DNA from 3 places in the Citrobacter freundii ATCC 8090 genome. Region 3 is predicted to be linked to each of the others. Evidence: predicted binding sites of a transcription regulator. Region 3 holds the regulator's gene; each other region holds the start of a gene.

Region 1 (5,626 bases), 2.0 Mb from region 3:
GATTTATTACGCCATGAAACCGAAATCGTGGGTTATCCGATCCTACCGCTGGTGCACCAGATTTCTAAACAGGCTGGCGAGTCCGGCGGCTATGTGCACTGGGGGGCAACCACTCAGGACATTATGGACACTGCTGTAGTCCTGCAAATTCGTGATGCTTTTGCGCTCATTGAGTCCGATATGGACAAACTTCGTGCAACGCTGGCCGATCTCTCACGCCGTTATCGTGATACGCCGATGGCCGGGAGAACCCATTTGCAGCAGGCTCTGCCAGTGACCTTCGGTTATAAAACAGCCATCTGGCTAGATATGTTTGAACGTCACGCGGAACGTCTGACTCAGGCGCGTCCTCGTGTATTGGTCGGCGAGTTTGCGGGTGCCGCCGGTACGCTGGCATCGCTGGGGGATAAAGGGCTGGCGGTACAAAAAGCGATGATGGAAGAGCTTGGGCTGAATATCCCAACGTCCACATGGCATGTTGCGCGTGATGGTTTCGCCGAGGCGGTGAATCTGTTAGCGGTGATTACCGGGTCGCTGGGCAAGATTGCCTACGACGTAATGCTGCTGGCAGCAAACGAGTTTGGTGAGCTGTATGAGCCGTTTGTTAAAGGACGCGGTGCCAGCAGTACTATGCCGCAGAAACGCAACCCTATTTCCAGCGAGTTAATGCTGGCCTGTGCCAAAGGCGTTCGCCAACAGGCAGGGCTGATGCTTGATGCAATGGTGCAAGATCTGGAGCGTGCAACCGGGCCGTGGCATGCCGAATGGATTGCTATCCCGGAGAGTTTCGTTCTCAGCGCGGGGGCATTGCATCAGGCTAACTTTATGCTGGCGGGGCTGGTGGTCGATGAAGCGGCGATGAAACGTAACCTCGGTATGACCAACGGATTGATTGTGGCTGAAGCGGTCATGATGGGGTTGGCTCCGTACATTGGTCGTCAGGATGCGCATGATGTGGTGTACGACGCTTGCCGCATCGTCAACGAACAAGGCGGGCGATTAGCGGACGTGCTGAATGCGATGCCATCTGTCTCGGAACGACTTGACCCGCAGTTGATTGAAGAACTGACCGACCCGGCAAATTACCTTGGAATGGCGCCAGCAATGGTGGATCAGGTATTAGCGAGATATATGTCGCGGAAATGAACGCTCTTGGGCTAACGGAATAAGGATATTTTTATGTCAAAAAATTCTGCCACGGGAAAATCCATTCTCTCGTTCCTGATACCGCTGGCGATAGGCGCGATCATTTGGTTTTATCCCGTACCTGCTGGTCTGACGCCTCAGGCCTGGCATATGTTCGCGATATTTGCCGCGACCATAGCCGCGATTCTTACCCAGCCGCTCCCTTCGGGGGCGGTGATGTTGATTGCACTTTGCGTGGTAATTTTCACCAAAACGTTGCCAGAGGCAAAAGCATTGTCAGGTTTTGCATCCGGTACAGTATGGCTCATTTTCTGTGCCTACGTCTTGTCTCTGGGTTTTGTAACCTCGGGATTGGGGAAACGTATTGCGTATAAAATGTTATCGCTCTTTGGTGGCAGCAGCCTGGGTATCGCTTACTCACTGGGGGTTTCCGATCTGATTATGGCCCCGGCAATGCCATCAGTAACCGCGCGTTCCGGGGGGATTATTTTCCCTATCACTCGTTCCATCAATGATGTATTGGGCTCAGCGCCGGGGGCAACGGGCAAGCGTATCGGCGATTTCTTAACCATGGTGTGCTTCCAGTTTACGCCGATTACCGGGGCAATATTTCTCACCGGGATGGCGGCGAATCCGCTGGTAGCGAGTCTGGCGAAATCGTCATTAGGAATAGAGATAACCTGGGGCGGATGGTTTATTTCCGCAGTGGTTCCTGCGATGGTCTGTTTCTGCCTGATGCCGCTATTGGTTTATAAATTATTGGATCCCGAGCTTAAGCGTACGCCGGAGGCGAAAGCGATGGGCAAACAGGCCCTCGGTGAGCTCGGTTCGATGAGCAGCAATGAGAAAAAGGTCGCGTTTGGTTTTGTGCTGGCATTGGTTGGTTGGGGGACCAGCTTGATTACGGGATTGTCTGCCACATCTGTCGGGCTGGGATTGGCTGCGTATCTGTTTGCCTCGGGCGCTGTTAGCTGGAAAAGTTTGCTTAATGACCACGCCGCCTGGGATACGGTGATCTGGTTTAGCGTCATTATTAGTCTGGCGACAGGGCTTGCCGATCTGGGTTTTATTAAATGGATGACCATAAAGTTAGGCAGCGGTATTCAGGGTTTTGGCGCGATCGAGTCCTTTATTGTGTTGGGGATCCTTTACATTTACGTCCATTATCTCTTCGCTACGGCGACCGGGCATGTGGCTGCGCTGTATGCCCCTTTCGCGGCCACGGCGATCGCTGCGGGAGCACCGCCGATGATGGTGGCTATTTGCTTCGGTATCTTTAGTAACCTGATGTGGGGGAATACCGAGTATGGTGGTGGACCTGGCCCCATTTATTTTGCCCAGGGCTATTTTGAACGACCGCGCTTTTACAAAATTAACCTCTGTGTGGTGACGGCAAATGTGATCATCATTTTTGCCGTGGGCATGCTGTGGTGGAAGCTGTTGGGATACTATTAAACGTCAGTGAATTATTGGCCGGACAGGACTCGAACAGCCGTCCGGCCAGGAAAAATGAATTGCGAAACGCTTTCCAGAATGGGGGAAAAAGGTACATCCAGGGCCTGAAATGTGCCACAATAGTGGCTGTTTATACAGTATTTCAGGTTTTCTCATGGCACTAACGGCCGCGTTAAAAGCGCAAATCGCCGCCTGGTATAAGGCGCTTCAGGAACAGATCCCCGACTTTATCCCCCGTGCGCCGCAGCGGCAGATGATTGCTGACGTCGCGAAAACGCTGGCAGGTGAAGAAGGGCGGCATCTGGCGATTGAAGCGCCGACCGGGGTGGGGAAAACTCTGTCGTATCTGATTCCCGGTATTGCCATTGCGCGTGAAGAGCAAAAAACGCTGGTGGTCAGCACCGCCAACGTCGCTTTGCAGGATCAGATCTACAGCAAAGATTTACCGCTGCTGCGCAAAATTATCCCTGACCTGCGTTTTACCGCCGCGTTTGGTCGCGGACGCTATGTCTGCCCGCGTAACTTAGCGGCGCTGGCCAGTACTGAACCCAATCAGCAGGATCTGCTGGCTTTTCTCGACGATGACCTAACGCCCAACAACCAGGAAGAACAAAAGCGCTGCGCCAGGTTAAAAGGCGATCTCGACAGCTACAAGTGGGACGGGCTGCGCGATCACACCGATATCGCCATTGACGACGGACTCTGGCAGCGTCTGAGCACCGATAAAGCTAGCTGTCTGAATCGCAACTGTCACTACTACCGTGAGTGCCCTTTTTTTGTCGCCCGTCGGGAGATTCAGGAAGCTGAAGTGGTGGTGGCTAATCATGCGCTGGTGATGGCGGCGATGGAAAGCGAAGCCGTTTTGCCGGAGCCGAAAAACTTGTTGCTGGTACTTGATGAAGGCCACCATTTGCCGGATGTCGCGCGCGATGCGCTGGAGATGAGCGCGGAAATCAGCGCCCCCTGGTATCGGCTCCAGTTGGATCTGTTTTGCAAATTAGTGGCGACCTGTCTGGAACAGTTTCGCCCGAAAACCACGCCGCCGCTGGCGAATGCCGAGCGTCTGAACGGTCACTGTGAAGAGCTGTATGAACTGATTTCATCGCTCAATAACATTCTTAATCTGTATATGCCTGCTACTCAGGAGGCGGAACACCGCTTTGCGATGGGCGAACTGCCTGCAGAAGTGATGGAGATTTGTCAGCGTCTGGCAAAGCTTACGGAAATGCTACGCGGGCTGGCGGAACTGTTCCTCAACGATCTCAGCGAAAAAACCGGCACTCACGATATTGTGCGTCTGCATCGGGTTATTTTGCAGATGAACCGGGCGCTGGGCATGTTTGAGGCGCAAAGCAAACTGTGGCGGCTGGCATCGCTCGCGCAGTCGTCAGGCGCGCCGGTGAGTAAATGGGCGACGCGCGAGGTGCGTGACGGGCAAATCCACATCTGGTTCCACTGCGTGGGGATCCGTGTGAGCGATCAGCTCGAACGACTGCTGTGGCGTAGCGTCCCGCATATTATTGTCACTTCCGCAACGCTGCGCTCGCTCAACAGCTTCTCGCGTTTGCAGGAGATGAGTGGTCTGAAGGAAAAAGCAGGGGATCGGTTTGTTGCGCTGGATTCACCGTTTAATCACGTTGAACAGGGAAAAATCGTCATTCCGCAGATGCGCTACGAACCGTTAATTGATAACGAAGAGCAGCATATCGCGGAAATGGCCGCCTATTTTCGCGAACAACTGGAAAGCAAAAAGCATCAGGGGATGCTGGTACTCTTTGCCAGCGGTCGGGCGATGCAGCGTTTTCTTGAGCATGTTACCGATCTGCGCCTGCTGTTGTTGGTGCAGGGCGATCAGCCGCGCTATCGTCTGGTAGAGTTGCACCGCAAACGGGTGACCAACGGCGAGCGCAGCGTACTGGTTGGGCTGCAATCTTTCGCTGAAGGTCTGGACTTGAAAGGCGACCTGCTGACCCAGGTGCATATTCACAAAATTGCTTTTCCACCGATCGACAGCCCGGTGGTGATCACCGAGGGCGAGTGGTTGAAAAGCCTGAACCGCTACCCCTTCGAGGTGCAGAGCCTGCCCGCGGCGTCGTTCAATTTGATCCAGCAGGTTGGGCGACTCATCCGTAGCCATGGCTGCTGGGGAGAAGTGGTTATTTATGACAAACGTTTATTGACCAAAAACTATGGCAAGCGTTTACTGAACGCGTTACCCATATTTCCGATAGAGCAACCTGCTGTGCCAGACGTTATAGTAAAACCAAAAGAAAAAGCGAAACCCACGCGCCGCCGTCGGCGTTAACGATGCGAGCAACAGGCAAGGAGTTATCGATGGATTACCGCAAAATCATTAAAGAGATTGGGCGAGGAAAAAATCACGCGCGTGACCTGGACAAGGATACTGCTCGCGGACTGTATACCCATATGATGAACGGCGACGTACCTGACCTTGAGATGGGCGGGGTGCTGATTGCGCTACGTATTAAAGGCGAAGGCGAAGCGGAGATGCTGGGCTTTTACGAAGCGATGCAAAACCACACCATTCGCCTGACTCCGCCAGTAGCCAAACCCATGCCGATTGTCATTCCCAGCTACAATGGTGCACGCAAGCAGGCGAATTTGACGCCGCTGCTGGCGATTTTACTGCATAAGCTCGGTTTCCCGGTAGTAGTGCACGGCGTCAGCGAGGATCCAACCCGCGTGCTGACAGAAACCATTTTTGAACTGATGGGGATTTCGCCAACGCTGCATGCCGGGCAGGCGCAGGCAAAGCTGGATGGTCATCAGCCGGTGTTTATCCCGGTGAGCGCGCTGTGCCCTCCGCTGGAGAAACAGCTGGCGATGCGCTGGCGCATGGGCGTGCGTAACAGTGCGCACACGCTGGCTAAATTAGCCACGCCGTTTGCTGAAGATGCGGCGCTGCGTCTTTCCAGCGTGTCCCACCCGGAATACGTCTCGCGTGTGGCGAAGTTCTTCGGCGATATCGGTGGGCGCGGCCTGTTGATGCATGGTACCGAGGGCG
Region 2 (5,626 bases), 240 kb from region 3:
CAGGTTGTAGTAATCAACGCTTTCGAACCCGGCATCTTGCATCATTGCTTTTAAGGTGTCCTGATCGGGATGCATGCGGATGGATTCCGCCAGATAGCGATAGCTGTCCGCATCGCTTGCTACCATTGAACCTATACGCGGCAGAACATGGAAAGAGTACGCGTCGTAGGCTTTGCTCAACGGTTCGATAATCGGCTTGGAGAATTCCAGCACCAGTAGACGTCCGCCCGGCTTCAATACGCGGTACATGGAGCGTAATGCTTTGTCTTTATCCGTAACGTTGCGCAGACCGAAAGAGATGGTGATGCAGTCAAACGTGTTGTCAGGGAAAGGTAGTGCTTCCGCATTCGCCTGAACGTACTCAACGTTACCCACCACACCAATATTGCGCAGCTTTTCGCGACCCATTTTGAGCATTGAGTCATTGATATCCGCCAGCACAACTTTGCCGGTTTCGCCTACCATGCGAGAGAATTTCGCCGTCAGATCGCCGGTACCGCCTGCTAAATCGAGAACGGTTTGCCCGCGACGCACGCCACTGCAGTCAATGGTGAAGCGCTTCCACAAACGATGAATGCCAAATGACATTAAGTCATTCATAACGTCATATTTAGAGGCCACAGAATGAAAAACGTGGGCCACCATGTCAGCTTTCTGCTCTTTAGCGACGGTCTGAAAGCCAAAGTGCGTCGTTTCTTGTGAATTATCCACCATCTCAGTGCCTGCTCATCCAAAAAATGTTCGAGAAGTGTAACAGATTGGGCCAATTTGCCCTACCCTTCTGCCGGGTTCAACTACCCCAAATGGACTAGTTTGATTGCTGATTTACCGCTTCACCATCGGGGCAAGATGCATCTTGTTGCGTCTCAGGGACCGAGCGCAAGCGGTATTCTTCATCCTGCGTAGTGGCTTGCTCAGCCAGCTCAGGATTAATCTCGCGCTTAATTTCTACACCTAAACTGCGAAACGCTTCTGCCTGCGACAGGACGTTTCCACGACCGGAAGAGAGTTTTTTCATCGCCTGTCGGTAATTATCCTGGGCTTTGTCCAGGCTTTGACCTATTGCCGACATATCATCCACAAACAACCGCATCTTGTCATAAAGTTTGCTGGCCCGATCGGCAATTTGTTGCGCATTACGACTCTGATGCTCGTAGCGCCACAGGTTGGCAATCGTGCGCAATGCCACCAACAGCGTGGTAGGGCTCACCAGCATAATGTTATTTCTAAGCGCTTCGGTAATCAGTTCGGGCTGTCTGTCGAGCGCCAGCAAAAAAGCGGGCTCAACGGGGATAAACATCAGAACATAGTCAAGCGTACGCAGCCCCGGAAGCTGCTGATAGTCTTTGCGGCCCAGCAGACGAATGTGGTTGCGCACCGAGGCGATGTGCTCCTGCAACGCGCTCTCGCGGGTGAATTCATCTTCAGCGTTAAAATAGCGTTCATAGGCGACCAGCGTCATTTTCGCATCAATCACCACATCTTTGCCCTGCGGTAATCGGACAATAACATCTGGCTGCATCCGCGAACGGGCGTCGTTTTCGATGCTGACCTGGGTTTCGTATTCATAGCCTTCGCGCAGACCGGAAGCCTCAAGCACCCGCGTGAGTACGACCTCGCCCCAGTTACCCTGCGTTTTGTTATCGCCTTTTAATGCCCGCGTCAGGTTTACCGCTTCCTGTGCCATCTGCGCATTCAGTTGCTGGAGATTACGAATTTCGTGCGCCAGAGTATGACGTTCCTGTGCCTCTTTACCAAAGCTGTCCTGAATCTGGCGTCGAAATCCGTCCAATTGTTCGCGAAGCGGTGCCAGCAGGCTGTTCAGGCTTTGGCGATTTTGCTCATCTACGCGGCGATTGCTGTGCTCGAATATACGGTTCGCCAGATTTTCAAACTGCTCGCTCAGGCGCTGTTCGCTGTTGATCATCTGACGGATCTTATCTTCCGCATGCTGTTGCGTTGCTTCCAGCCGGGTAGTGACTTCACGGAGATCAGCTTCCAGAGAGGTGTTGATACTGTGCAGGCTGCGCAATTCGTTATTAAGCAGTTCGCACTCATCACGCCAGTGGGCTTCCTGTGAGAGTTGTTGCCGGGCGGCACTTAGCGCGATATCCAGTTCACGTCGTTCTTCGATGAGATCGGCACGGATTCTGTCGGCGTGCGCTTTTGTTGCCAGCCACCCAACCAGCAGCCCTGCGGCTAACGCCAACACGGCACTCATCATAATTGAAATATCCACAACGCCCCCTTACAGCAACGACTTACCCGCACAAAATAGAATTGTGCTGTATAAACGTCCAGTTTAAAAGGAATTTCCTGCGAGGTACTACGCAAAATAAAAAGGCCGAACGCGTCGGCCTTTTTGAATAGACGGGAGAATTACAGTAAACGACGCGCAGCTTCCACCACGATTTTTACCGCATGGCTTTCTGTTTGTTTCATCGTTTCCGCATTAGGGATCTCTTGCTGAGTACGGTTCACGATAACACCCGCGACCATACCGGCACGCAGACCCTGGCTTGCGCACATGGTCAGCAGCGTGGCAGATTCCATTTCGTAGTTCATAACGCCCATAGACTGCCACTCTTCCATCGAGCCTTTGAAACGGCTCACGACGCGACCAGAGAAGGTGTCGTAACGTTCCTGGCCCGGGTAGAAGGTGTCAGAAGATGCGGTAACGCCCACGTGGGTAGTGGCGCCGATAGATTTCGCCGCTTCCACCAGCGCGGTGGTGCACTCGAAGTCCGCAACGGCCGGGAACTCCATTGGCGCGAAGTGCAGGCTTGCGCCGTCCAGACGGACAGACGCCGTGGTGACCAGGACATCACCTACATTGATATGCGGCTGGATAGCGCCAGTCGTACCGATACGCAGGAAGGTACGAATGCCCAGTTGTGCCAGTTCTTCAACGGCAATAGAGGTTGACGGGCCGCCGATACCGGTAGAGCAAACGATCACGGCTTTACCATCCAGCTCAGCACGCCAGGTAGTGAACTCGCGATGAGATGCCAGCTTAACCGGCTTATCCATCAGCGCGGCGATCTTTTCCACACGCTCCGGGTCGCCAGGGACGATAGCAAGCGTAGCCCCTTGTAAGTCGCTCTTAGTGAGGCCGAGATGAAAAACATCAGACTTAGACATAAAAACTCCTCTGTGAATCGGTTTTGTCAGAAGAAGCAAAAACACACTTTACCGAAGGCATGAACATATTTTCGTGACAGTCATCACTATGATGTAAATCAATTGCATTCAATTACCATTAAAAAGTGATGCGTATCACATAAATGATGCGATGTAAGGAAGCCCTGCACAAAAGATAGCCCGTTTAAGGCAATGTGGTTCGTTGCATGTGTCTATAGTTAACAATGCGCTTTTTGGCTGAATATTTAAGGGTACGGAGAATACCATGACAACACGACAATCTGGCTTTGCACCTGCTGTATCTCCACCGACGTCTACCACGGTTCACACTCCGGATAACGAAATTATCGCCGGTGTAACGTCCATACCTTCACAAGGCGATGATATGCCAGCGTATCACGCACGACCAAAACAAACCGATGGACTGCTTCCCGTGGTCATTGTCGTGCAGGAGATTTTTGGTATTCATGAGCACATTCGTGACGTTTGCCGCCGTCTGGCTCTGGAAGGGTATCTGGCTATCGCACCAGAACTCTATTTTCGCGAAGGCGATCCCAATGACTTTGCCGATATCCCCACGTTGCTCAGCGGCCTTGTCGCCAAAGTGCCTGACTCTCAGGTACTGGCCGATCTGGACCACGTCGCCAGTTGGGCCTCCCGCAACGGGGGAGATGCGCACCAACTGATGATCACCGGATTTTGCTGGGGTGGACGCATCACCTGGCTGTATGCCGCACATAATCCGCAGTTAAAAGCGGCGGTGGCGTGGTATGGCAAACTGGTGGGTGATAAAACCCTCAACTCGCCGAAACATCCCGTTGATATCGCAACCGATCTTAACGCCCCCGTTTTGGGACTTTATGGCGCCCAGGATACCAGCATTCCGCAAGATACCGTTGAAACAATGCGTCAGGCGCTACGCGCCGCCAATGCGAAAGCGGAAATCGTGGTCTATCCCGATGCCGGACATGCCTTCAACGCCGATTATCGCCCGAGCTATCACGAAGAGTCCGCGAAAGACGGCTGGCAGAGAATGCTGGAGTGGTTCGCGCAATACGGTGGGAAGAAATAATTCCCGCCAGGCAAACCAATAAACAAAACGGAGGCATCAGCCTCCGTTTTGTTTTTACGCCTGACGCAGATTCTGCGCCGCTTTAACCATGTTTGCCAGCGCAGCACGGGTTTCCGGCCAGCCGCGCGTTTTCAGGCCGCAGTCCGGGTTCACCCACAGACGCTCAGCCGGAATACGCTGCTCGGCTTTCTTCAGCAGAGCTTCAATCCACTCCACGCTCGGGACGTTCGGCGAGTGAATGTCGTAGACGCCCGGCCCGATTTCGTTCGGATAGTCGAACTCTTCGAACGACTCCAGCAGCTCCATATCAGAACGTGAAGTCTCAATAGTGATCACGTCCGCGTCCAGCGCCGCAATGGAGTCCATGATGTCGTTGAACTCGCAGTAACACATGTGGGTGTGGATCTGGGTTTCATCCTTCGCCACTGCCGCGTTAATGCGAAAGGCTTCCACGCCCCACTCCAGATACGCCGCCCAGTCGCTGCGACGCAGCGGTAAACCTTCACGCAGTGCCGGCTCATCAATCTGGATAATGCCGATCCCCGCTGCTTCCAGATCCGCAACTTCATCACGCAACGCCAGCGCAATCTGCTTCGCGATGGTTTCACGCGTCACGTCTTCACGCGGGAATGACCAGCAAAGAATGGTCACCGGACCGGTCAGCATACCTTTTACCGGTTTGTCGGTCAGTGACTGGGCATACTTCGCCCACTCCACGGTGATCGCTTCCGGGCGGCTGACGTCGCCAATGACTACCGGTGGCTTCACGCAACGGGAGCCATAGCTCTGCACCCAACCGTTCTGGGTAAAGACGAACCCGTCCAGATGCTCACCAAAGTATTCCACCATGTCGTTACGTTCGGCTTCACCGTGTACCAGCACGTCGAGCCCCAGACGCTCCTGTTCAGCGATCGCCTGTTTGATATGTTCCGCAATACCGGTGCGGTAGTTACCGGCATCCAGGTTGCCCTTTTTGAAGTCCAGACGCAGACCGCGAATTTCGGTGGTTTGCGGGAATGAGCCGATAGTCGTGGTCGGCCATGCCGGCAGATTAAAGCGGGCACGTTGCGCCTCGGCACGAACCGGATAAGCGTTGGCGCGCTGGCTGTCCTGGGCGGTGATTGCCGCCAGACGTTTTTCCACTGCAGCGTTGTGGACACGAGTAGAGTGACGACGAGCCTGAATCGGTGCGCTCCATTCGACAATTGCCGCCGTATCACCGCTGTTCAACGCATCACGCAGCAGCGCCAGCTCGCCGCATTTTTGCAGGGCGAAGGAAAACCAGCTCTTCACCTCTGCATCAAGGCGGGTTTCCACGCTGAGATCGATGGGGCTGTGCAGCAGGGAGCAGGAAGAAGCCACCCACAGGTCACGTTTCCCGACGATATCTTTAATTTGCGCGTATTTTTCGCT
Region 3 (5,626 bases):
AAACTCTTCCTCATCGCTTTCAGCGTGCGGGTACGACGTGCGCCGACCCGGCGGCAGGCGTTCATGATGAATGCCGAGTCGTCCTAACCCCAACTTGCGGGCAAGCGGCGCGCCAATAGCAAATAGCTCATCGCTGTCGGGATAAGTGGAGTCATCAGCCCCCTCAACCTCACGCCAGTGGCGAATACAATCGGGTCTTTTCATGGTTATTTTCCAGTATTGCGATGCGTCAGGTATAGCACACCGCGGTGGATCTCGGCGTTTTAAGCAGAACATGTTAAAGTAAGGGATTAACCTTCCACGCAAATCGAGGCGCCAAATGGACAAAACCACTACGCAAGAGTTATTGGCTCAAGCTGAAAAACTCTGTGCGCAACGCAACGTGCGGCTTACGCCACAGCGTCTCGAAGTGTTGCGCCTGATGAGCCTGCAGGAAGGGGCTATCAGCGCCTATGACCTGCTCGACCTGTTGCGGGAAACCGAGCCACAGGCCAAGCCGCCAACCGTGTATCGTGCGCTCGATTTTCTGCTGGAACAAGGATTTGTGCATAAGGTGGAATCCACCAACAGCTATGTCCTTTGCCATCTGTTCGATCAGCCAACCCACAGTTCCGCGATGTTCATTTGTGACCGCTGTGGTGTGGTAAAAGAAGAGTGCGCAGAAGGTGTGGAAGACATCATGCATACGCTGGCGGCCAAAATGGGCTTTGCTCTGCGACATAATGTTATTGAAGCACACGGACTATGTCCGGCCTGTGTAGAAGTTGAGTCATGCCGCCATCCTGGCGAGTGCCAGCATGACCATACGATTCAGGTGAAGAAGAAAGTGGGGCGCTAGGTAAGCGGGAGAGCGTACATCCTTGTACTCTCAGGAGGGAGGGGTTAATTACCAGCGGTAATCATTACGTTTTTCCCAATCGTTAACTTCTTTCTCCGCCTGATCTTTCGCGTAACCGTAACGCTCCTGGACTTTACCGACCAGTTGGTCACGTTTACCTTCAATGACCGTCATATCATCATCGGTCAGTTTGCCCCATTGCTCTTTCACTTTACCTTTAAACTGCTTCCAGTTGCCGCCGACTTCGTCTTTATTCATCATCAAGTCCTCATCGTTAGGTTGTGAATAGCGAGAGTGCCATGTCCAGACACATGCTGTTTTTGCTGGACGTGAGAATAAGTGTAGTCAGTGATTCTGGGTTTTATTTACTATTCGGAATTTTTAACCATCCAGATTAGGCAAACCAGGTTCCATTACGCCAGTGACGCCGCCAGATAAAGGCCAGCGACAGCCCGCGCAACGCGAGGAAAACGGTTAACGCCAGCCACAAACCATGATTTCCCAGCCACGGCAACGTCAGGAGCGTTAAGGCGAATCCCACTGCGGCAACGGCCATACTGTTGCGCATTTCTGCAGCCCGCGTCGCGCCAATAAACATTCCGTCGAGCAGATAACACCAGACACCCACCAGCGGTAACACCACCTGCCAGAAGAGATAGCGATCGGCCAGTAGTTGGATTTGCGGCAGCGAGGTCAGTAGCGCAACAATCTGCTCGCCAAACAGGGCATAAACCAGCGAAAACAGAATAGCCACAATACCGGACTGCCGACAGGCCGCCCGCCAGACGTCCAGTAACTGGCTACCATCTCGCGCCCCATAGGCCTGGCCCGAATGCGCTTCCACGGCATAGGCAAATCCATCCAGCGCGTAGGCGGTAAAGGTTAGCAGGGTCATCAGAACGGCATTAACCGCAATAATATCGCCTCCCAGACGTGCACCCAGCACCGTGATAGCGCCAAAACAGAGCTGCAGCAGCAGCGAGCGCAACATGATGTCACGGTTAAGCGCCAGCAAACGACGGAAGTTGCCACGCCACGCCTGCTTCAGCATTGCCAGCGATATTCCGCGCATATGCAGGACTTTGCGCACCATCATCAGGCCGATCAGTAAGGTGGCATATTCAGCAATCACCGTCGCCAGTGCCGCACCTTGCACGTTCATATGCAGGCCCATCACCAGCCATAAATCGAGCACAATGTTAAGAATATTGCCAACAATCAACAGGATAACCGGCGCACGCGCATACTGAACGCCAAGCAGCCAGCCGAGCAGCACCAGATTAGCCAGCGAGGCGGGTGCGCTGAGCCAGCGGATTTCAAGGAAACGCCGGGCTTGTTCCAGTACCGCTTTACTTCCCCCGACAATATGCAGCGCTACATCGATAATCGGCGTACGAAACAGTGCGATAAGCAACCCCGCTCCCAGCGCCAGCATTAGCGGCTGCACCAGTGCGCGCGCCAGCGCCTGTGGATTTTTCGCACCAAATGCCTGGGCAGTAAGACCCGTGGTGCTCATGCGCAGAAAAAGCAGCAGCATAAAGAGAAAACTGGTTGCCGTAGCACCAACCGCAACACCGCCAAGATAGACCGGACTATCCAGATGACCAATCACCGCGGTGTCCACCAGTCCCAGCAGGGGAACGGTGATATTGGAGAAGATCATCGGTAAGGCGAGGTGCCAGAGTGCTTTATCAGAGGAGGTAAAGAAAGGCATACAGGAAAGCCTGATGAAAAGAAGTGAAAACTAACTGTGGCGCAGAATGCGCCACAGTATTAATACATGATTACAGCCATTCACCGTTACGAATGACACCTACCGCCAGCCCTTCAATGGTGAAGCTTTGCTCACGCAGGTCGACAACGATAGGTTTAAATTCGCTATTTTCTGGCAGAAGTTCAACCTTGTTGCCCTGCTTTTTCAGGCGCTTAACCGTAACTTCGTCATCAATACGGGCAACAACAACCTGTCCGTTACGCACGTCCTGAGTTTTATGCACCGCCAGCAAATCGCCGTCCATAATACCGATATCTTTCATCGACATACCGCTGACGCGCAGCAGAAAATCGGCGTTCGGTTTGAACAATGAGGGATCGACCTGGTAGTGGCCTTCGATGTGCTGCTGCGCCAGAAGTGGCTCGCCTGCCGCCACACGACCGACAAGCGGTAATCCCTCTTCTTCTTCCTGCAGCAGTCTAATACCGCGCGATGCGCCGGAGACAATTTCCAGCACACCTTTACGCGCCAGCGCTTTCAGATGTTCTTCAGCGGCATTTGGGGAACGGAACCCCAAACGCTGCGCGATCTCCGCACGCGTCGGTGGCATACCTGTCTGGCTGATGTGATCTCTAATGAGATCAAACACCTCTTGCTGCCTGGCCGTTAACGCTTTCATTCCGCCCCCTGGGTGTATATACAGTTATGCTGTGAGTATATACAGCTAAAGGTGATTTTGGAACCGCAAACTGCACAAAAAGCAGGAGATTTATGAAGATGTGGAATCCTTATCGCAAATGCGACCACAACAGGATGCCCCAGGTAATCAGAGCGACAAAAATAGACAACAATACCGCCGCCGACCCCATATCTTTCGCCCGGCCGGAAAGTTCGTGATACTCAGAGCCTATACGGTCAACTACCGCCTCAATCGCACTGTTGAGGATTTCAACGATCATCACCAGCATCACGGAACCAATCAACAGCACGCGAGTAATCGCATCGACGTCCAGCCAGCAGGCGATAGCTACGCCCAGCAGTACGGCAACGCTTTCCTGGCGGAATGCCGCCTCATTGATCCATGCGGCGCGAAAACCTTTCCAGGAATAGCCTGCAGCTTTGATAATTCGGGTGAATCCAGTGGTATTATTGGCCATCAAAAAGAACCTTTTTACATTATTAGCGTCAATGTCATTGTAACGTTACCCCGTTTGTTTCAGGGTGTGGCAAAGCAGCGCGAAGTATGACGGGATACCACAGAAATTCACTAAACTTTCTGATATCCTTGCAGCGCATTTGCATTATTAACCAGAGGCTTTACATCGTTTATGTCCGGCTGGCCACGAATTTACTACAAATTACTGAATTTACCATTAAGCGTCCTGGTAAAAAGCAAGTCTATTCCGGCAGAACCTGCCCCGGAATTGGGACTCGATACGTCTCGTCCCATTATGTACGTCCTACCGTACAATTCAAAAGCAGACTTGCTGACGCTGCGTGCCCAATGTCTGGTGCACGATCTCCCCGATCCCCTGGAACCGCTGGAGATAGACGGGACTTTACTGCCGCGCTACGTGTTTATTCACGGCGGCCCGCGTGTGTTCACCTATTACACGCCAAAAGAAGAGTCCATCAAGCTGTTCCATAACTATCTCGACTTACATCGCAGCAATCCAGACCTGGATGTGCAGATGGTGCCGGTTTCGGTGATGTTTGGCCGTGCGCCAGGGCGTGAAAAAGGTGAAGTTAATCCGCCGTTACGTATGCTAAACGGCGTACAGAAATTCTTTGCGGTTTCATGGCTGGGTCGCGACAGTTTTGTCCGCTTCTCCCCGTCGGTCTCTCTGCGTCGTATGGCGGATGAACACGGTACGGATAAGATCATTGCCCAGAAGCTGGCACGCGTGGCGCGTATGCACTTTGCTCGCCAGCGTCTGGCCGCTGTCGGCCCGCGCCTCCCTGCCCGCCAGGATCTGTTTAATAAACTGTTAGCTTCAAAAGCGATCGCTCGCGCGGTAGAAGATGAAGCGCGCAGTAAAAAAATCTCCCACGAAAAAGCGCAGCAAAATGCCATTGCGCTGATGGAAGAGATTGCCGCCAACTTCTCCTACGAAATGATCCGTTTGACGGACCGTATCCTGGGCTTTACCTGGAACCGTCTGTATCAGGGGATTAACGTTCATAATGCGGAGCGTGTACGCCAGTTGGCGCACGATGGGCATGAAATCGTGTACGTTCCGTGCCACCGCAGCCATATGGACTATATGCTGCTGTCGTACGTTCTGTACCACCAGGGTCTGGTTCCGCCGCACATCGCAGCCGGTATCAACCTGAATTTCTGGCCAGCGGGTCCGATTTTCCGTCGTCTGGGCGCATTCTTTATTCGTCGTACCTTCAAGGGCAACAAGCTCTACTCCACCGTATTCCGCGAATATCTGGGCGAGTTGTTCAGCCGCGGCTACTCGGTTGAGTACTTTGTCGAGGGTGGACGTTCACGTACTGGTCGTTTGCTCGACCCTAAAACCGGCACCCTGTCGATGACTATTCAGGCGATGCTGCGCGGCGGTACGCGTCCTATTACTCTCGTACCGATCTACATCGGCTACGAGCACGTAATGGAAGTGGGCACCTACGCCAAAGAGCTGCGTGGCGCGACGAAAGAGAAAGAAAGTCTGCCACAAATGCTGCGTGGCTTAAGCAAGCTGCGCAACCTGGGTCAGGGCTACGTCAACTTTGGTGAACCAATGCCATTGATGACTTACCTCAACCAGCATGTGCCAGAATGGCGTGAATCTATCGATCCTATCGAGTCTATCCGTCCGGCCTGGCTGACGCCGACGGTGAATAACATTGCCGCCGATCTGATGGTGCGCATTAACAACGCTGGCGCGGCCAACGCCATGAACCTGTGTTGTACCGCGCTGTTGGCTTCCCGCCAGCGCTCTCTGACCCGTGAACAGTTAACCGAGCAGCTCGACTGCTACCTGAGCCTGCTGCGCAACGTGCCGTACGCGGCGGACTCAACCGTTCCTGCGCAAAGTGCCAGTGAACTGATCGACCACGCCTTGCAGATG

What was found. The regulator LexA, encoded in region 3, represses DNA repair genes until DNA is damaged. The targets are predictions, from matches to a motif close to TNCTGTATGTACATACAGNA.
Region 1: the regulator LexA is predicted to act here: its motif matches at 2,722-2,741, upstream of dinG (ATP-dependent DNA helicase DinG).
Region 2: the regulator LexA is predicted to act here: its motif matches at 2,284-2,303, upstream of rmuC (DNA recombination protein RmuC).

What each region holds. Positions count from the first base shown of each region.
Region 1 is NZ_CP049015.1:1,658,948-1,664,573, forward strand. It holds gene G4551_RS07930 (class-II fumarase/aspartase family protein) at 1-1,146, shown strand, start outside; gene G4551_RS07935 (DASS family sodium-coupled anion symporter) at 1,180-2,601, shown strand; gene dinG (ATP-dependent DNA helicase DinG) at 2,756-4,906, shown strand; gene ybiB (DNA-binding protein YbiB) at 4,936-5,626, shown strand, end outside.
Region 2 is NZ_CP049015.1:4,839,572-4,845,197, forward strand. It holds gene ubiE (bifunctional demethylmenaquinone methyltransferase/2-methoxy-6-polyprenyl-1,4-benzoquinol methylase UbiE) at 1-714, opposite strand, end outside; gene rmuC (DNA recombination protein RmuC) at 809-2,239, opposite strand; gene udp (uridine phosphorylase) at 2,380-3,141, opposite strand; gene G4551_RS23195 (dienelactone hydrolase family protein) at 3,407-4,213, shown strand; gene metE (5-methyltetrahydropteroyltriglutamate--homocysteine S-methyltransferase) at 4,268-5,626, opposite strand, start outside.
Region 3 is NZ_CP049015.1:4,599,141-4,604,766, forward strand. It holds gene G4551_RS22050 (cupin domain-containing protein) at 1-204, opposite strand, end outside; gene zur (zinc uptake transcriptional repressor Zur) at 320-838, shown strand; gene G4551_RS22060 (CsbD family protein) at 887-1,096, opposite strand; gene dinF (MATE family efflux transporter DinF) at 1,233-2,552, opposite strand; gene lexA (transcriptional repressor LexA) at 2,623-3,231, opposite strand; gene G4551_RS22075 (diacylglycerol kinase) at 3,341-3,709, opposite strand; gene plsB (glycerol-3-phosphate 1-O-acyltransferase PlsB) at 3,881-5,626, shown strand, end outside.